DNA from 3 places in the Halomonas sp. PBN3 genome. Region 1 is predicted to be linked to each of the others. Evidence: riboswitches for the same ligand, from Rfam matches in the RefSeq annotation. Region 1 holds a riboswitch; each other region holds the start of a gene.
The links. Region 1 has a riboswitch for thiamine pyrophosphate ahead of Q673_RS26490 (sodium:solute symporter family transporter). Riboswitches for the same ligand answer to the same signal wherever they lie in the genome.
Positions count from the first base shown of each region.

Region 2: linked by a shared signal. The riboswitch ahead of thiM (hydroxyethylthiazole kinase) and the one ahead of Q673_RS26490 (sodium:solute symporter family transporter) in region 1 are both predicted to bind thiamine pyrophosphate.
Region 3: linked by a shared signal. The riboswitch ahead of thiC (phosphomethylpyrimidine synthase ThiC) and the one ahead of Q673_RS26490 (sodium:solute symporter family transporter) in region 1 are both predicted to bind thiamine pyrophosphate.

Region 1 covers NZ_AXCA01000155.1:27,732-33,719, reverse strand. Annotated here, with positions in the region: gene Q673_RS26495 (TenA family protein) at 1-288, opposite strand, end outside; gene Q673_RS26490 (sodium:solute symporter family transporter) at 285-1,691, opposite strand; TPP riboswitch at 1,681-1,791, opposite strand; gene Q673_RS26485 (peroxidase-related enzyme) at 2,146-2,733, opposite strand; gene Q673_RS26480 (DUF3427 domain-containing protein) at 2,846-5,962, opposite strand.
Region 2 covers NZ_AXCA01000112.1:35,556-41,543, forward strand. Annotated here, with positions in the region: gene Q673_RS24180 (phosphoethanolamine transferase) at 1-1,166, shown strand, start outside; gene Q673_RS24185 (cytochrome b) at 1,175-1,693, opposite strand; gene Q673_RS24190 (DUF3413 domain-containing protein) at 1,799-3,640, opposite strand; gene Q673_RS24195 (hypothetical protein) at 3,838-4,098, shown strand; TPP riboswitch at 4,172-4,270, shown strand; gene thiM (hydroxyethylthiazole kinase) at 4,303-5,124, shown strand; gene thiE (thiamine phosphate synthase) at 5,114-5,731, shown strand; gene Q673_RS24210 (DMT family transporter) at 5,739-5,988, opposite strand, start outside.
Region 3 covers NZ_AXCA01000163.1:198,100-204,087, reverse strand. Annotated here, with positions in the region: gene tenA (thiaminase II) at 1-576, shown strand, start outside; TPP riboswitch at 662-771, shown strand; gene thiC (phosphomethylpyrimidine synthase ThiC) at 851-2,740, shown strand; gene Q673_RS29650 (sugar phosphorylase) at 2,863-4,638, shown strand; gene Q673_RS29645 (glycosyl transferase) at 4,701-5,921, opposite strand; gene Q673_RS29640 (HAD-IIB family hydrolase) at 5,918-5,988, opposite strand, start outside.

The sequences.
Region 1 (5,988 bases):
GCTGGTCAACATGCCCATGAACTGCCCCAGCACCACCCGGTCCTCCATGCTCGGCGCACGGCCGATGGCGAAGCCGATCAGGGCGGTGAAGGGGTCGACGAAGCCGTAGTCCTGGACCATGTAGGCGGCGAAGTCGTCACCGGCGAGGCGACCCTCGGCCATGGCGTCGAAGAGCGGGTGGTCCACGGTGGCGGACCAGTCGGGCTCGCTGATCTCGCGCAGCCAGTCGGTGAGGCGCGGCGCGTCCTGCTGCGCCGCCCAGGCGGTCCAGTCGGAACGTGTCGTCACAGGGCATCTCCCTTGAGGGTGGAGTGAAATCTCGCGCCCGGACGCCACCAGGCGACCAGCAGGCTGACCAGCGTGGAGGCGACAAGCGCCCCCAGGAACGGAGGCAGCGTCGGGATGCTGTCCGGGAAGGTGGCCGCCAGCACCCCGGCGGAGAGGCTGCCCAAGGTGATCCAGCCCGGCAGCACCGCGCCGAGCAGTCCGGCCACGCCGCCCGCCACCGCGGCGAGTGGCGACATGCGACGCCACAGGCCCAGCAGCACCGGCACCACGATGGCGGCACACAGCAGGTCGGCGATCAGGAACAGCCGCAGCACCGAGAAGCCCTGCAGCGCCACCCACACCACCGGCAGCATCAGCGCCACCGTGACCAGGCGCGCCGCCCGCACCGAGAGGCCGCGCCGGCCGCCGCTTGCCACCGCCATGGAGGCGATGGCGTTCTGCAGGGTATCGACGCTGGAGGCCACCAGGGTCACCGCCAGCACCAGGGCCGGCAGGCCCAGCCAGGCCGGCGCCGCGGAGAGCAGCGCGAAGAAGGGAATCGGTGGCTCGCCCACGGGCAGCGCGTGCATCGCCGCCAGCATGCCGAGCCCGCCGATCGCCATCACCACCAGCAGGCTGCTGGCGCCGCCCAGCAGCGCGCCGCGGCCCAAGGCGCGGTCGTCCTCGGCGGCCCAGATGCGCTGCCAGTAGCCCTGGTGGAAGAGGTTGGCCGCGGTGACGGCGATCACCAGCGTCAGCGCCACGGAGAGGGCACTGCCGGCGGGAATGGCAGGCAGCGTCGCCTCGGCGGGTATCGGCGGCAGCCACCACCAGGCCACGCCGCCCACCAGCACCAGCAGGGCCAGCAGCAGCCAGGCCTGCCAGCGGTCGGTGGCGAGGCTCGCCCGCAGACCGCCCAGGGTGGTGTAGACCAGGGTGACCACCGCCACGCCGAGGATCACCAGCGCCGGCGGCACGTCCGAGAGCAGCGCGGCGATGGCGCCGATGGCGGTGAGCTCGGCGGCCAGGAAGAGCGCCATGTAAGCCACCGAGACGAAGGAGACCCAGCGCCGCACCCCGGTGCCATAGCAGGCCTCGGCGAACTCGCCGATGCTGCGGCCCTGCGGCAGGTGGCGGCGGATCGCCGGCCCGTAGAGACCCAGCACCAGGAACGGCAGCGAGGAGCCGATGGCATAGCCGGCCAGCGCCACCGGCCCCACGAAGGCACCGATCTCCGGCGGCGCGAAGAGAATCCAGGCACCCATGCCGGAGGCCAGGAACGACAGGCCGATGGCCTGGGCGCCCTGAGAGTTGCGGGCGGTGACGTAGTCATCGAGCAGGCCGTCGGCCCGGCGGGCCCGCAGGCCCAGAAAGGCAAAGCACAGAAGCGCCGCGCCGAGCACGGCAGACGTCAGGTAAGGCATGTCGCACTTCCTCCGCCGGTATTAACCGGATCAGGTTCCAGGGTCGGCGCTTGGCCCTCTCAGCCCCCGCGGATGCGGCGGGACTCCCCTGGCGACAAGTGAATGAATTGTGGGATCCCGGCTCAAGTCGCCGCATGGGCGGCCGATAACACTGGGATCGAGGGGCATCATAGCGTCGCCCCGTCCCGACGACCACCCCCGATCTGGAGCGCCCGATGCCCTACACCGGGGCCAGGAAAACTCCCTGGCTCACAGGATCGAGAAATTACTCTCGTCAAAACAAGCAGGCAGAAACCACCGCCGAGGTCTGAGACAATAGCGAGCTAAAGAACCCCGGCAGGAGAGACACCATGCGGAAGCTTTGCTCAGTCAGCCTTCTCGCACTCGCCATTTCCGGGTGCAGCGGTGTTCCCTTCGTACCCTTTATCTAGCGTCTGAGTGAACTGTCACCCGTTCACTTCTCTCGTGGCACCCGCCCCATCAGATAGAACTCCTCGTTGGGCGGGGTGCCGGTCAGGGTGACCAGGCGGTTGGAGAGGCCGAAGAAGGCGGCGATGGCGCCGATGTCCCAGATGTCGTCGCGGGTGAAGCCGGCGTTCGCCAGGCGGGCCTCCCACTCGTCGGTGAGCTCCCCCACATCGAGGCCGCAGTACATGGCGAAGTCGAGCATGGTGCGGTGGCGCTGGCTGATCGGGGCGGTGCGGTGGTTGATGGCCACCTGGTCGGCCAGCAGCGGGTCCTTGCTGTAGATGCGCACCAAGGCGCCATGGGCCACCACGCAGTAGGGGCAGCGGTTGCGGGCGCTGGTGGCCACCACGATCATCTCCTTCTCCGCCTTGGTGAGGGTGTCGGACTCCCGCTCCATCAGGGCGTCGTGGTAGGCGAAGAAGGCGCGGAACTCGGCCGGGCGGTGGGCCAGCATCAGGAAGACGTTGGGCACGAAGCCGGCCTTCTCCTGCACCGCCAGCATGGCGTCGCGGATATCCTCGGGCAGGTCCTGGATCGATTCGGGAACGGGAAAGCGGCTGATGGATGCGGTCATGGTGGCTCCTGGCGTTGTGGTTATTGTCGCCGAACCAAAATAGCAGCTTACGTTAACGTAAACATGCCTACCAAAGCCGCACTCGACATCCAGAACCGGCCTGGCGCTATCGCTACGCCGGCCTCGCCTCCTCGAAGAGCTCGGCCGGCATGGGGTGTACCAGCTCCCAGGTCATGGCGATCGGCCGGTCTCCCTGGTAACTCTTGAGAGCCTTGGCCGGCCCAAGGAAAGTAAAGGGTGCCGTCTCGCCGTCGGTGCGCTTGGTCAGCCTGGCGAAGAACAGGATGGTATAACCGCGCTCCTCGAAGTGCAGGTAGTTCTGCCCCGTTGCACTGGCCTGACTGGTGTTCGACTGACTCTCCCAGTGCAGCAGGGTGCGACTGATGGGGTAATCTCGGTAGCGTGTGGTGGGGGAGAAGTCGGTGTCATCCTTTTGGAAGGTCACCAGATGGATATAGGCACGGACTTCCTTTGCATGGATCACCCCTACGCCGGTGGCGCCCGGCTTTTCCAAGCTCGACAACCCGAGTGCTGCCTTGATCTCTGGCAAACCATAGGTGCCATACAGGAGTAGCTCGCAGTCGAAAGGCAGCTCATTCAGACGTCGCAGGGGCACCTGCTGATGAGCTCGCTTCCAGGCCGCAATCTCGGCGGCATCAGCCGCGACACTGGGATTGGCGCGCCACTTACATAGCGATTCTTCCAGGCTATCGACGCCAAGCCGGCCGCCCTTCTGCCCCCATAGTAGATAGTGCAGCGCCGTTTGCCGTCGGGTGTCATAGCGCCCCAGGGCCTCCTCGACGCCCTCTGCCTCGCCGAGAGTCTCGATGGCCGACAGCAGTTCGGGGTCGCTGCGCAGTGCGATCCGCGGTAGCGCCTTGCGTGCCTGGTCGATATCAGGATCCTCAGGCATCGCTTGGCGGTCGGCCATGGCCTTCCACTCCGACCAGCTACGACGCGACAACACCTGCACCGGGGTCAGGCCGGTCACCTCCAGGAAGCGCCCGAAGGTCAACGGCGTCCCGACCTCTTCCTGCCAGGTGCGCAGTGTCTCGGGGATAAATTGATTAAGATCGGCCAGTACCGAGCGGATCTTGCTCAGCACCCGCTCCCGCGCCACCCGCTCAAGCTGGATGCTGCAGCCGGGAGGCAGGCTGGGGAAGTCGGCCTCCACCTCACGATCCAGCCGTTGGCGCCTCCCGGAGAGTAGCGATGTGAACTTGGTATCCAGGCGGTAGCGGCGATGCGTCTGTCCCACGAAATCCAGGGCGGTAAGGCACTCCTTCCCCGGCGCATGACGCAGCCCACGCCCTAACTGCTGGAGGAAGACCGTCAGGCTCTCGGTCGGCCTCAGGAACATCACCAGGTTGATATCGGGAACATCGACCCCTTCGCTCAGCACGTCCACCGTGAACAGGAAGGGCAGCTTTCCGTCACGGAACTCACGTAACCGTTCGGCGCGAACCTCCGCCGGCGTGCCGCCGACCAGGACCGCGGCCCGATACTCATCGCCCAACCGATTGAAACACTCGGCCATGTATTCGGCATGGCGAACGCCGGCGCAGAACCCCACCCCACGGACGCCGTGAAGATCGGGTTGATAGCGCTTCAGCGCCTGCAGGACAGTGTCCACCCGCTGCTTGGCACGGATGTCATCGCCGGTAAGCAGGTTTTCTAGCTGGCGGGCGTCATAGCGGCCGTTGCGCCACAGGGCGTCATCACTGAGGTCGACGCTATCGCTGACCCCGAAGTAATGGAAGGGGCATAGCAGCTTCTCTTCCAACGCCTCCGGAAGGCGAATCTCGGCGGCGAAGTCACCATCGAAGTCCGGCAGGATGCTGCTGCCATCCATGCGCTCGGGCGTAGCCGTCAGGCCCAGCAGCACGGCTGGCTGTAACGCCTCGAGTAAAGGCCGGTAGCTACTGGCGGCCTCATGATGGGCCTCGTCGATCACCACGTACTGAAAGTGTTCCGTCCCTAGCGGCTCCCAGGGACGCTGTCGATTGAGTGTCTGCACCGAGGCAAACAGGTGGCGCTGCTCCGTCGGTACATGGCCACCCACCCAGAGCTCACCGAAGTTCTGGTCGCGTAGCACGGTGCGGTAGCAGGCCTGGGCCTGCTCCAGGATCTCCTTGCGATGGGCGACGAAGAGCAGTGGCACCCGGCGCTTCTCATGCTCACAGACTCGTCGATAATCCAGCGCCGAAATCACGGTCTTACCGGTGCCGGTCGCCGCGACCACCAGGTTGCGAAACGAGCCGCGCTGACGAGCGGCATCGATGGCTTCCAGGATTCTCAACTGAAAGGGGCGCGGCGTGATGTCGGCAAAGAAGGTCGCCCCACCTTGAGCTTGAGCCTTATGGGTCGCGACCGCCCGCCGAAAGCGCGAGAAATCGTCTGGCGTATAGGGCTCAAACTCGTCGCTCTCCCAGTAGGCCGCAAACTCCGCTTCGAAGCGCTCGAGGATATGCGCCATGTCCTGAGCGGTGATCTTGACGGTCCACTCCAGTCCCTGGGTCATCGCCGAGTGGGACATGTTCGCCGAGCCGATATAGGCCGTGGAGTAACCACTCTCGCGGCGAAAGTGATAGGCCTTGGCATGCAGGCGCGTGCCGCCGGTGTCGTAGGAGACCCGCACGGTGACATTGGGCTGCTGAGTCAACCACTCCAGTGCCGTCGGGTCGCTGGCACCCATGTAGCTGGTGGAGATCAGACGCACCGGTATGCCGCGATCGGCCAGGCGCTCGAAGGCGGGCATCAGCAACCGAAGCCCCGACCATTTGATAAAGGAGACCAAGATGTCGACGCCGTCGGCGGTAGCCATCTCGGCGCGCAGTTCGTGTTCGAGGGGCGGATCATGTCCCAGCCCCGTGAGAAGGGCGCTGGTCGCCAAGGGCGTCGCCGGTCGTGGGAGTGGGTGACTCCCTTTGCCCAGCTCGCTGAGTATTGGTTTATCCACCTCCAGCAGCTTCTTACGCGCCAGATAGTCGAGGCCATCGGTGGCCGAGATCAACTCGATCAGGCGATTGAGGAGCGGCAGGCGTCGGTCGGCGTCGACAATTCGCAAGGCTTGATGAAGCATCTGGCCGAGGAACTGGGCGTAAGCGTGAGGAGCCGACTCATCGTCGAGCTTACGTAACACCGGCTTGAGCTCTGGATGCCCCTCCAGCTGTCCCCTGAGCTCCTCATCGAGCAGTCGTTCGTAGAGCCCTTCCGGCAACCGTTCCATGGTGTCTATCCCCTGCCCCTCGATGC
Region 2 (5,988 bases), on a different contig from region 1:
TCGTGCTCGCCGGGGCGCTGCTGCTCTCCTTCCAGAGCCTCTCCTCGCTGATGCGCAACCATCACGAGCTGCGCTATCTGGTGACACCGGGCAATGCCATCGTCTCCACCGGCCAGGTGATGGCGGCGCCCCCACCGCTGCCCGAGGAGCGCCTACCCATCGGCGAGGATGCACGGCGCCTGCCGCGCGCCGACGGCACACCCCGGCTGCTGGTGCTGGTGGTCGGCGAGACGGTGCGCGCCGCCAACTGGGGACTCTCCGGCTATGCACGGCAGACCACCCCGCGCCTGGCCGAGCGTGACGTCGTCAACTTCCCTGACGTCGCCAGCTGCGGGACCAGCACCGCCGTCTCGCTGCCCTGCCTGTTCTCCCCCCAGGGGCGAGACGACTACGACGAGCGCTTCACCCGCAGCCACGAGTCGCTGCTGGATGTGGTGCAGCGCGCCGGCTACCGCGTGGTGTGGATCGACAACCAGTCGGGCTGCAAGGGGATCTGCGATGGCGTGGAACGGGTCTCACCATCGCCGGATGCCCACCCCGAACTGTGCGGAGAGGAGGGTTGCCTCGATGGCGTGCTGATCGAGGCGTTGAAAGGTCAGGTTGCTTCGATCAGCGGCGATACGGTGATCGTGCTGCATATGCTGGGCAACCACGGCCCCAGCTACTTCCAGCGCTACCCGGAGGACTTTCGGGCCTTCACGCCTACCTGTGACACGGCCGACCTGGCCCAGTGTGAACGGGAGGCGATCGTGAACAGCTACGACAACGCGATCCTGTATACCGACAGCGTACTGGACGGGATCATCGGCGTGCTGGAGGAGAGTCAATCCCTGACCACGGCCATGCTGTACGTCTCCGACCACGGGGAGTCACTGGGCGAGAAGGGGATCTATCTGCACGGCCTGCCCTACGCCATCGCTCCTCGGGAGCAGACCCGCGTGCCCATGGTGTGGTGGGCATCCGATGATTTCCTGGGCAGCCAACGACTGACGAGCGACTGCCTCACTGCCCAGCGTGACGCCTCACTGAGCCATGCCCACCTGTTCCACTCTCTGCTCGGGCTGCTTGGTGTGGAGAGCGAGGTTCGCAAGGACGCCCTGGACCTGACGGCAAACTGCCGCGCCCCGGAGGCACAAGCCCCCGGAGCGCTGATCACGCAGGAGTAGCAGAATATTCAGGCCATGCGCTTCAGGGTGTGGTCGCGCAGCCAGAACTGGTGCGCCAGGCTGGCCGCCACGTGGCCGCCGATCAGCAGCCACAGCAGGTTGGCCAGCACCTCGTGGGTCTCCTCGGCGGCCTCCTCCAGCCACTCGATCTCCGCCCCCGGGGCGATCAGCGGCAGGCCGAAGAACTCCACGCCCTGGCCGCTGCCCAGGGCGACGAGCAGGCCGCTCACAGGGATCACCAGCATCGCCGCGTAGAGCGCCAGGTGCCCCAACCGGGCCGCCCACTTCCAGTGCGCATGGGCCTCGAGCCGGCCGTGGTTGACCCGGCGCCACAGCAACCGGAACACCAGCAACCCCAGCAGCAGCACCCCCACGCTCTTGTGCAGTGCCATCGCCTCGCGCTCGCTCATCCCGACGATCTCCGCCAGCCACTCGGTGCCCAGCATCAGAAGCAGCAGCGTGGCCATGCTCCAGTGAAGCGCCCGCGAGACGGCGCCGTAACGTTGTTCGGAATCCAGCCAGTTCATGTCGTCATCCTCCTCGGTCGATGCACGACGACCGTTGTACCGCACCCAGGCTGACGCCAGCCTTAACGCCGCATTCATGCGCCGTTCATCTTCACCCGGTGCCGCTCAACGATAGAAGCGCGACAGCGCCTGCAGCACCTCGCGGGAGACCTCGGGGGCCGGGCGCACCTCCTCGAGCTCGTTCATGCGGTAGTCGTAGGCCTCGAAGGCGCCAGTCGGATGCACCGCGATCTGGTACTCCGGCAACAGGATGCCGTAGCCCATGTAGCTACCGGAGAGCAGCCAGTCGCGTGGGGCGCCGGGGGCGAGCAGGCTGCGCCCCAGGGTATAGCGCTCGGGGGCGGCCTCACAGCCGAGCAGTTCCTCCAGCAGCGTCGGGGCGATATCGGCATGCTGGGTGCGCCCCTCGAGCACACCGCCGGGGCGCCCCGGCAGGTGCATCACCAGCGGTACCTGGACCTGCTCCGGGGTGTAGTTGCTGCCGTGTCCCCAGTAGTTCCGCCCATGCTCGTTGAACGACTCGCCGTGGTCCGAGGTGATCACCACGGCGGTATCGTCGAGCCTGCCGCGTCGCTCGAGGTCGTCAAGCACTCGTCCGAGCTGCGCATCCACGTAGCGCGCCGCGGTACGGTAGCGATTCCAGTAGGGCTCGGGGTCGAAGTCAGGACCCAGTGCCATATGGTTGATCTGCTCCCAGTAGGGAGTGAAGCGCGGGAAGTCGGGGGGATGGCTGTAACCATGCACGGCGTCATAGAAGAGGAAGCCGAAGAAGGGCGCAGCGTCGGGCGCCTCCGCCGAGGCCTCCATCCAGGCCAGCCAGTCGTCGGTGATCTTCCGGTCGCGCTCCCAGGGCTCGCCCTGGGCCGGGGTCAGCGAGACGTCCTCAAGGCCGGCGAAGACGTTGCGGTCGAAGGCGGGGCTCACCAGGGTCGCCGAGGAGAGCACCTGGAAACGATAGTTGGCGGCCTCGAGCTTCTCCATCAGCACCGGCGGCGTCTGGCCGCCGGTGAAGGCATCCCAGTAGGTGACCGGCAGGCCGTAGAAGAGGCTGAACACCCCCGCCTTGGTGGAGTTGCCCCCACTGAAGTGCTCGGCGGCCCGGTACCAGCCTGGGCGACCGGCGTAGCGACTCAGGTTGGGCATCACCTCGGGGGTCAGCAGGTCGTGGCGCACGCTGTCCAGCACCACTAGCAGCAGGTTGTGGGGCGCGGCCGCCGGCGAGCAGCTCAGCGGCGCCGAGGGATAGGCCAGGTCATGGGCCTTGCCCTCGGCCGCCTCCAGCTCCACCCGGTCGCGCACCGCCTGGGGGTCGACCCAGCCCCGCTTGACGAACAGGCGCTTGGCGGTAGCGGGATAGAACAGCGGCACATGGCGAGTCATGCCGGTGATGTCGCGGTCGTAGTGGGCGTCGGCCCAGGCGTGCCAGCCATGCACCCCGAGCAGGGCCAGCAGGCCGAGGGCGAGTGCCGGCAGCACCGGCCGCGACAGTGGGCGCCGCTTGAGCCATAACCCCAGGGCCCCCTGCAGCGCCAGCATCGCCAGCACACCGCCGATGGCCAGGGCCCAGGCCAGCCAGGAGAAGCTGAAGACGTCGCCGCCAGCGTTGACCAGCAGATCGAGGATGAAACCGCTGAGGTGGAAGCGGTACTGGGCGTAGACGAAGGTGTCGAGCAGCAGCACCAGTTGCAACAGGCCGGCCCACAGGGTGGTGACCAGCCACAGCCAGGGCGCCCGAAGCAGCGGGGCCAGCAGCAGCAGCGGCAAGGCCCCCAGCCACACCAGAAGCCCGATATGGCCGAGGAACACCAGCAGCAGGTAGCCCCACTGCTCGGCGCCCTCGGGGGCCATGTAGGGGAGGTAGCGCAGACTGATCAGCCAGGCGAGCAGCAGGTTGGCCAGGGTCCAGGCGCCCAGCCAGCGCCAGCGATGGAGAAGGGATGCAAGCATGTGATGACCACGATCATGAAAGGGCCCGACACCAAGCCGCGATACACGGCCTGTCGGGTGGTGGAAAGGTACCGGGATCGGCGCCGTCACACTCTGGTCATGCCACCTTAAGCAATCCTTAAGGAAGGCGCGCCACAGTCATGGTGCATGCTGATACCGCCGCAACCCGAGGCAACACCATGACCCGGAGTCCGATAATGACACTCGCAGACACCCTCGTCGCCGAGAATCGCGCCATCGTGCCGCTGCTGCTCATCGGCCTGGCGTTGCTGGCCCTGGGCGTGCTGGCCGCCGGCTGGGAACCCATCGAGCTGCCGCTGGGGCTTGCTGCTCTGGGCACCCTGGCGCTGGTCCTGCTCACCCCCGAGCGCTGGCAAGACGAGGAAGCACGGGACACCGTCAACAGCCTGGTACTGGCCAGCCTGATCACCCTGGCGGGCTTCCATGTGATGGCATGAACCTCGCTGCTCGAGCGCCTCGCCAGAGGCATTGCTCGGCCTTTACAGTCCTCCCCGGGACGTGGATAGTGTGGCTCGACGACAGGGGCGCCGCGGCAATCGCCGTGGCTGAGACGCACCCTTGGAACCTGACCCGGATCATGCCGGCGTAGGGAGTCGTGCAGCCCGCCCCGCCGCCTGCACCTCCCGCGCCCGGGAGGAACGATGACCACCGCCACCCGCGGCCCGATCGACCCCGCCGCCCATCTCGCTCGCCTGCGCGAGCGCGCACCCCTGATTCATAACATCACCAACCTGGTGGCCATGAACCCCATGGCCAACGTGCTGCTGGCCCTGGGCGCCTCGCCGGCCATGGTGCATGCCCGCGAGGAGGCCGCCGAGTTCGCCGCCCTCGCCGATGCCCTGACGGTGAATATCGGCACCCTCTCCCCCCATTGGGTCGAGGCCATGGAGGAGGCCGCCGCGGCCGCACGGCTGGCGGGCAGGCCCTGGGTGCTGGACCCGGTGGCGGTGGGTGCCACCGCCTACCGCCGCGCGGCGGGCAGGCGACTGCTGGAGCGACGCCCCACGGTGATCCGCGGCAACGCCTCTGAGATCCTGGCCCTGGAGCATCAGGGAAGCGGTGGGCGCGGCGTGGACAGCAGCGATCCCACCGAAGCCGCCGAGCAGGCCGCAGTGGCCCTGGCCCGCCGCATTGATGCCGTGGTGGCGGTGACCGGCGAGGTCGACCGGGTCACCGACGGCCGGCGCCTCGCCCGTATCCCGGGCGGCCATGCGCTGATGCCAAGGGTCACCACCCTGGGGTGCGCACTCACCGGGGTGGTGGCCGCCTTCCTGGTGGGGGCCGAGGATCCCTTCGCCGCCACTGTGGCGGCGCTCGCCTGCTACGGCGAGGCGGGTCGCCAGGCCGGCGAGGTGGCGGCCGGCCCCGGCAGCTTCGCCGTGGCCTTCCTCGACGCGCTGTATGCCCTCGACGAACACCGACTCTCTGCCCTGCCGCCCCTGGAGGTGATCGATGCGCCTTGACCTCTCCCTCTATCTGATCACCGACCCCGCCCTGTGCGCCGGCCACGGCCTGGTGGAGACCGTCGTCGCCGCGGTGCGCGGCGGCGCCACGGTGGTCCAGCTGCGCGACAAGCACGCCGCGGACGGCGAGCTGATCGACCAGGCGCGGCGGCTCAAGGCGGCACTGGCCGGCAGCGGCGTGCCGCTGATCATCAACGACCGCCTGGCCGTGGCGGTGGAGAGCGGCGCCGACGGCCTGCATATCGGCCAGGACGACGGCGAGGTGGCCGAGGCCCGGGCGGTGCTGGGGGAGCAGGCGATCCTCGGCCTCTCGGTGCAGACCCTGGAGCAGCTGGCGCGCATCGACGCCGAGCGCCTCGACTACCTGGGGCTCGGCCCGGTGTTCGCCACCCCCAGCAAGCACGACCACGCCGAGCCGCTGGGCTTCGCGGGACTGGCCACCCTGGCGGCGGCGAGCCCCCTGCCCGGCGTGGCCATCGGCGGGCTCAAGGCGGAGCACGTGGCGGCGACACGCCAGGCCGGCGCCCAGGGCCTGGCGGTGATCTCGGCGATCTGCGGCATGCCGGACCCCGAGGCGGCGGCGCGCGCCTTCGGCCCGCGGGGCTGAGGTCGGCTCAGGCGGTGGGGCGGCGCTTGAGCGAGGTGCGCCCCTCGCGATAGGCGATGGCCAGTCCGCTGCCGATGATCAGGGCGCTGCCCACGAACACCCAGAGGTCCGGCATCTCGCCCCAGAACCACCAGCCCAGCACCACCGCCCAGAGCATGGCGGTGTAGTCGAAAGGGGCGGCGATGGCCGCCGGGGCATGGCGGAAGGCCAGGGTGATGAAGGCGGTGGCCCCCACCCCGAACAGCCCCGAGCCGAGG
Region 3 (5,988 bases), on a different contig from region 1:
ACCCTCGAGCAGGAGGCCTTCCGCCACTACCTCAAGCAGGACTACCTCTTCCTGGTCCACTTCGCGCGCGCCTACGCCCTGGCCGCCTACAAGAGCCGCACCCTCGACGACCTGCGTCAGGCCCATGAGGGGCTCAAGGCGATCGTCGACCTGGAGCTGGGGCTGCACGTGGGCTACTGCCGCGAGTGGAGCATCTCCGAGGAGTCGCTGGCCGAGCTGCCCGAGGCCCGCGCCACCATGGCCTATACCCGCTACGTGCTGGATACCGGCAACCGCGGCGACCTGCTCGACCTGCACGTGGCCCTGGCCCCCTGCCTGGTGGGCTACGGCGAAATCGCCGACTGGATCAACGCCCGCGCCGGCACGGTCCGCGGCAATGCCAACCCCTATGACGCCTGGATCGCCATGTACGAGAGCGAGGCGTTCCAGGCCGCCCGCCGCGCCGAGGAGGCCTGGCTCGACGCCCGCCTCGCCGATGTCACCCCGGCGCGCTTCGCCGAGCTCACTCAGGTGTTCCGCGACGCCACCCGGCTCGAGATCGACTTCTGGCAGATGGGACTGGACCGCGCCGACTGAAGCACTGGCCCCATCATCATGCGCCCGCTGGCTCTGGTCAGGCCGACGGGCAGCGTCACACTGGTGGCCGAAAGGTCGCCCGACCACTCGCTTGACGGGGTGCCGTTACCGACGGCTGAGATCATGCGCCCAAGCATGGATCCCGTTGAACCTGAACTGGCTAGGACCAGCGTAGGGATCAAGCGACACGCCGCCCGGTACAGCACACGGCGGCCCCTGTCCCTCCCACCTGTCCTCCCTGACAACACCACAATCCCCTGGGGAGACCGACATCATGAGCAAGACCGCCCACTTCCTCGCCGACACCGCCAGGGTCGACGAGGCCGCCATCCAGCCGCTGCCCGGCTCGCGCAAGGTCTATGTCGAGGGCTCGCGCCCCGATATCCGCGTGCCCTTCCGCGAGATCGCGCTGTCGCCGACCAAGACCTCCGGCAGCGACGAAGAAAACCCGCCGCTGCTGGTCTACGACACCTCCGGCCCCTACACCGACCCCGAGGCCGAGATCGACCTGCGCCGCGGCCTGCCCGAGCTGCGCCGGGCATGGATCGATGAACGCGGCGACACCGAGTGGCTCGACGGTCCGACCTCCGAATACGGACGGCGCCGGGCCAACGACCCGATGCTCGCCAACCTGCGCTTCGATCTGACCCGCACCCCGCGCCGCGCCAAGGCAGGGAAGAACGTCACCCAGCTCCACTACGCCCGCCAGGGGATCATCACCCCGGAGATGGAGTTCATCGCCATTCGCGAGAACCAGCGCCGCCAGGCGCTGGGTACCGCCGATGTCGAGCGCATCCTCGGCCACCAGCATCCGGGCCAGGGGTTCGGCGCCCGCCTGCCCGAGGAGATCACCCCGGAGTTCGTGCGCGACGAGGTGGCCGCCGGCCGGGCCATCATCCCCTGCAACATCAACCACCCGGAGTCGGAGCCGATGATCATCGGCCGCAACTTTCTGGTGAAGATCAACGGCAACCTGGGCAACTCGGCGGTCACCTCCTCCATCGAGGAGGAAGTCGACAAGATGACCTGGGGCATCCGCTGGGGCGCGGACACCATCATGGACCTCTCCACCGGGCAGAACATCCACGAGACCCGCGAGTGGATCATCCGCAATGCCCCGGTGCCCATCGGCACCGTGCCGATCTACCAGGCCCTGGAGAAGGTCAACGGCGTGGCCGAGAACCTCACCTGGGAGGTGTTCCGCGACACCCTCATCGAGCAGGCCGAGCAGGGCGTCGACTACTTCACCATCCACGCCGGCGTCTTGCTACGCTACGTGCCGCTGACCGCCAAGCGGGTCACCGGCATCGTCTCCCGGGGCGGATCGATCATGGCCAAGTGGTGCCTCTTCCACCACCAGGAGAGCTTCCTCTATACCCACTTCGAGGAGATCTGCGAGATCTGCAAGCGCTACGACGTCGCCTTCTCGCTGGGCGACGGCCTGCGCCCGGGCTCGGTGGCCGACGCCAATGACGAGGCGCAGTTCGCCGAGCTCGAGACCCTGGGCGAGCTGACCCGCATCGCCTGGAAGCACGACGTCCAGGTGATGATCGAGGGCCCGGGCCACGTGCCCATGCACCTGATCAAGGAGAACATGGACAAGCAGCTCGAGGCGTGCCACGAGGCGCCCTTCTATACGCTCGGCCCGCTGACCACCGACATCGCCCCCGGCTACGACCACATCACCTCCGGCATCGGGGCGGCGATGATCGGCTGGTACGGCTGCGCCATGCTCTGCTACGTGACCCCCAAGGAGCACCTGGGCCTGCCCAACAAGGACGACGTCAAGACCGGCATCATCACCTACAAGATCGCCGCCCACGCCGCCGACCTCGCCAAGGGCCACCCGGCCGCCCAGCGCCGCGACAACGCGTTGTCCAAGGCGCGCTTCGAGTTCCGCTGGGAGGACCAGTTCAACCTGGGCCTCGATCCGGACACCGCCCGCGAGTACCACGACGAGACCCTGCCCAAGGACTCCGCCAAGGTGGCCCACTTCTGCTCCATGTGCGGGCCGAAGTTCTGCTCCATGAAGATCAGTCAGGAGGTGCGAGACTATGCTCGGGATAACGGCCTCGATGGCGATCAGGAGGCGGTGATGAAGGGCATGGAGGAACAGGCGGAGAAGTTCCGGGAGACCGGCAGCCGGCTCTACCAGGAGGTGTGATGCCTCCACCGCCCACCTGAACGGATCTCGCCGGCCCCCGGGCCGGCGAGCTGCGTCAGCGGATGCCGCCAGGCTGGCACGGGCCCTGCATGGCTTAGGGGTCGCCACGAGGAGACCCGGCCATGTCAGACCGCCCCCCCTTCACCCCCTCCGTCGCCGTCTCGCTGGACGCCGAGGCCTTCCGCCGCCGCGCCCACGGCCACCTGGCCTTCCTCTACGGCCCGCGCGCCGACGAGGTGCTGCGCCGGCTGCTCACCCTGCTGGCCCATCAGGCCCCGCCCCTCCCCGACACCCCCGATGCGCCACTCTGGAGCGAGCGCGACCAGTGGCTGATCAGCTATGGCGACAGCCTGCTGGAGGAGAGCCGCGCGCCCCTGGCGGTGCTGGACGACTTCCTGGAGACGCGCCTGGCGGAGACCTTCAGCGGCGTGCACCTGCTGCCCTTCTTCCCCTGGAGCAGCGACGACGGTTTCTCGGTGATCCACTACCGCGAGGTCGCCGACGACCTCGGCGACTGGTCCCATGTGCGCGCTCTGGCCGGGCGACACGACCTGGCGGTGGACCTGGTGCTCAACCACGTCTCCCGGGAGTCGCTGTGGTTCGTCGACTACCTGACCGGCAGCCATCCGGGGCGCGACTACTTCATCGAGATGGACCCGGAGACCGACCTCTCGGCGGTGGTGCGACCGCGCAGTTCGCCGCTGCTGGTAGCGGTGCCCACGCGGCGGGGCACCCGCCACCTCTGGGCGACCTTCTCCGAGGACCAGATCGACCTCGACTTCGCCAACCCCGACGTGCTGCTGGAGTTCATCGGCATCCTGCTCTTCTACCTCGGCCAGGGCGCCCGGGTGATCCGGCTCGACGCCATCGCCTACCTGTGGAAGGTGGTCGGCACCCCCTGCATCCACCTGCCCCAAACCCACGAGGTGGTGCGGCTGCTGCGCGCGGTGGTCGACCACGTGGCACCGGGCACCCTGCTGCTCACCGAGACCAACGTGCCCCATCGCGAGAACCTCAGCTACCTGGGTCTCGATCGCGTTGCCGACGAACATCTCCCCGACGAGGCGCACCTGGTCTACCAGTTCCCGCTGCCACCGCTGCTGCTGCACACCCTGACCAGCGGCGAGGCGGGCACCCTGGCGGCCTGGCTTAAGAGCCTGCCGAGCCTGCCGCCCGGCTGCAGCTTCCTCAACTTCACCGCCAGCCACGACGGCATCGGCGTGCGTCCGCTGGAGGGCTGGCTTCCCCCGCACGAGATCGAGGCGCTGCTGGAGCTGATGCACCGTTTCGGCGGTTTCGTCAGCATGCGCAGCCGCAACGACGGCAGCGACAGCCCCTACGAGATCAACATCACCTGGTTCGACGCCATGAAGGGGACGCGGCGCGGGCCGGATCCCTGGCAGGTGCAGCGCTTCCTGTGCGGCCAGCAGCTGATGCTTGGCCTGCAGGGCATCCCCGCGCTCTACCTCCACGTGCTGACGGGAACCCTCAACGATCTGGAGGGGGTGGAGCGCAGCGGACGCCTGCGCTCCATCAACCGGCGCCGCTGGCACCGCGACGAGCTGGAGCTGCTGCTGGACAGCCCCGATACGCCGACCCGGATGGTCTTCGAGGCGCTGACCCGCCGGCTGGCGGTGCGCCGCCGCGAGCCCTGCTTCCACCCCGACGCCTCCCAGCGGGTGCTGGAGACCCCGCGCGAGCTGCTGGCGCTGGAGCGCGGCCCGCTGCCCGACGGGCGTCGCCTGCTGGCGATCCACAACGTCACCGACGCCCCCCAGCCGCTGGCGCTGCCAGCCCTGGCCGAGGGTGACTGGTTCGACCTGCTGGAGGAAGCCCCTTGGGCGCCAGTGGCGAGCCTGGCGCCCTATCGCTGCCTGTGGCTGGTGCAGGCGCCCTGAGCGATGGCCGCCTCATACGCGGTTCATTGGGCGACAGGCCTTATCGCCATGCGCCAACCCGGCTACACCTCCCCGCGGTTATCGGCCTCCACGGCGTCGTGGAGCCGCTCCGGCAGGTCCGGGATCGCCGAGCGCACCCGGTTCCAGCTGGGGATGAAAGGGCGCTCGCCGGGGTTGTCGAGGAAGGCGCTACCGGCCTCCAGCAGGTTGGCGGCGAACAGCTCCACCGCCCGCTCCTCGCCATGGCGATCCAGCGAGAGGCCGTTCATTCGTGCGTCGTGGTCGTAGGCCTCGATCAGGTCCAGGGCCAGGCGGTAGTAGGTGGCCTTGAGGGTGCGGAAGCCCTCGGCGCTGAAGGTCACCCCCTGGGTGGCCAGCTTGCGATAGAGCGCCTTGGCGATGTCCAGGCTCATGCGGTTGAGCCCGCCCGAGGGGTCGTCGGCGGAGACCGGCTGGTGCTTGTGGTCGTAGGCGTCGGCCAGGTCCACCTGACAGAGCCGCTTGGTGGAGTGGTTGCGGTGCACCTCGGAGAGCACGCCAATCTCCAGGCCCCAGTCGGCGGGGATGCGGATGCCGTCGAGCACCTCGGCGCGCATGGAGAACTCCCCCGAGAGCGGGTAGCGGTAGCTGTCCAGGTACTCCAGGTAGGGCAGCGGGCCATGCATCGCCTTGAGCGCCCGCAGCAGCGGGGTGACCATCAGCCGTGCCACCCGCCCGTTGAGCCGCCCCTCGGCGATGCGTGGGTAGTAGCCCTTGCAGAACTCGTAGTTGAAGTGGGGATGGGCCACCGGGTAGAAGAGCCGCGCCAGCAGGCCGCGATCGTAGGTGAGGATATCGCAGTCGTGCAGCGCCACCACGGCGCCGCGCCCGGAGGCCTGGACGAAGCCGGCGCAGTACCAGACGTTGCGCCCCTTGCCGGGCTCCCGGGGCGAGAGGCCGTGCTCCTCCAGCTCGGCATCCAGGGCGCGCAGGCGCGGGCCATCGTTCCAGAGGATGCGATGGCGCTGGGGCAAGCGGGCGAAGAACTCCCGCGCGTGTCGGAACTGCGCGCGGTCGGCCCGGTCCAGGCCGATCACCACCTCGGCGAGGTAGGGCACCTCGGCAAGCGCCGTGACGATGCGCTCCAGAGCCGGCCCCTCCAGCTCGGAGTAGAGCGAGGGCAGGATCAGGCTCATCGGGCGGCGGCGCGAGAAGCCCACCAGGTCCGCCTCCAGGGCCTCCAGCGGGCGCCGGGTCAGGTTGTGGAAGTCGGTGATGATGCCGTTCTGGTGGAAGTCGCTCATGCCGTCGCCCTCCTGGCCCCGTCATCGCCGGCGTGGCTCACCGCCGGCCCCGGCCGGCGGTCGGCTC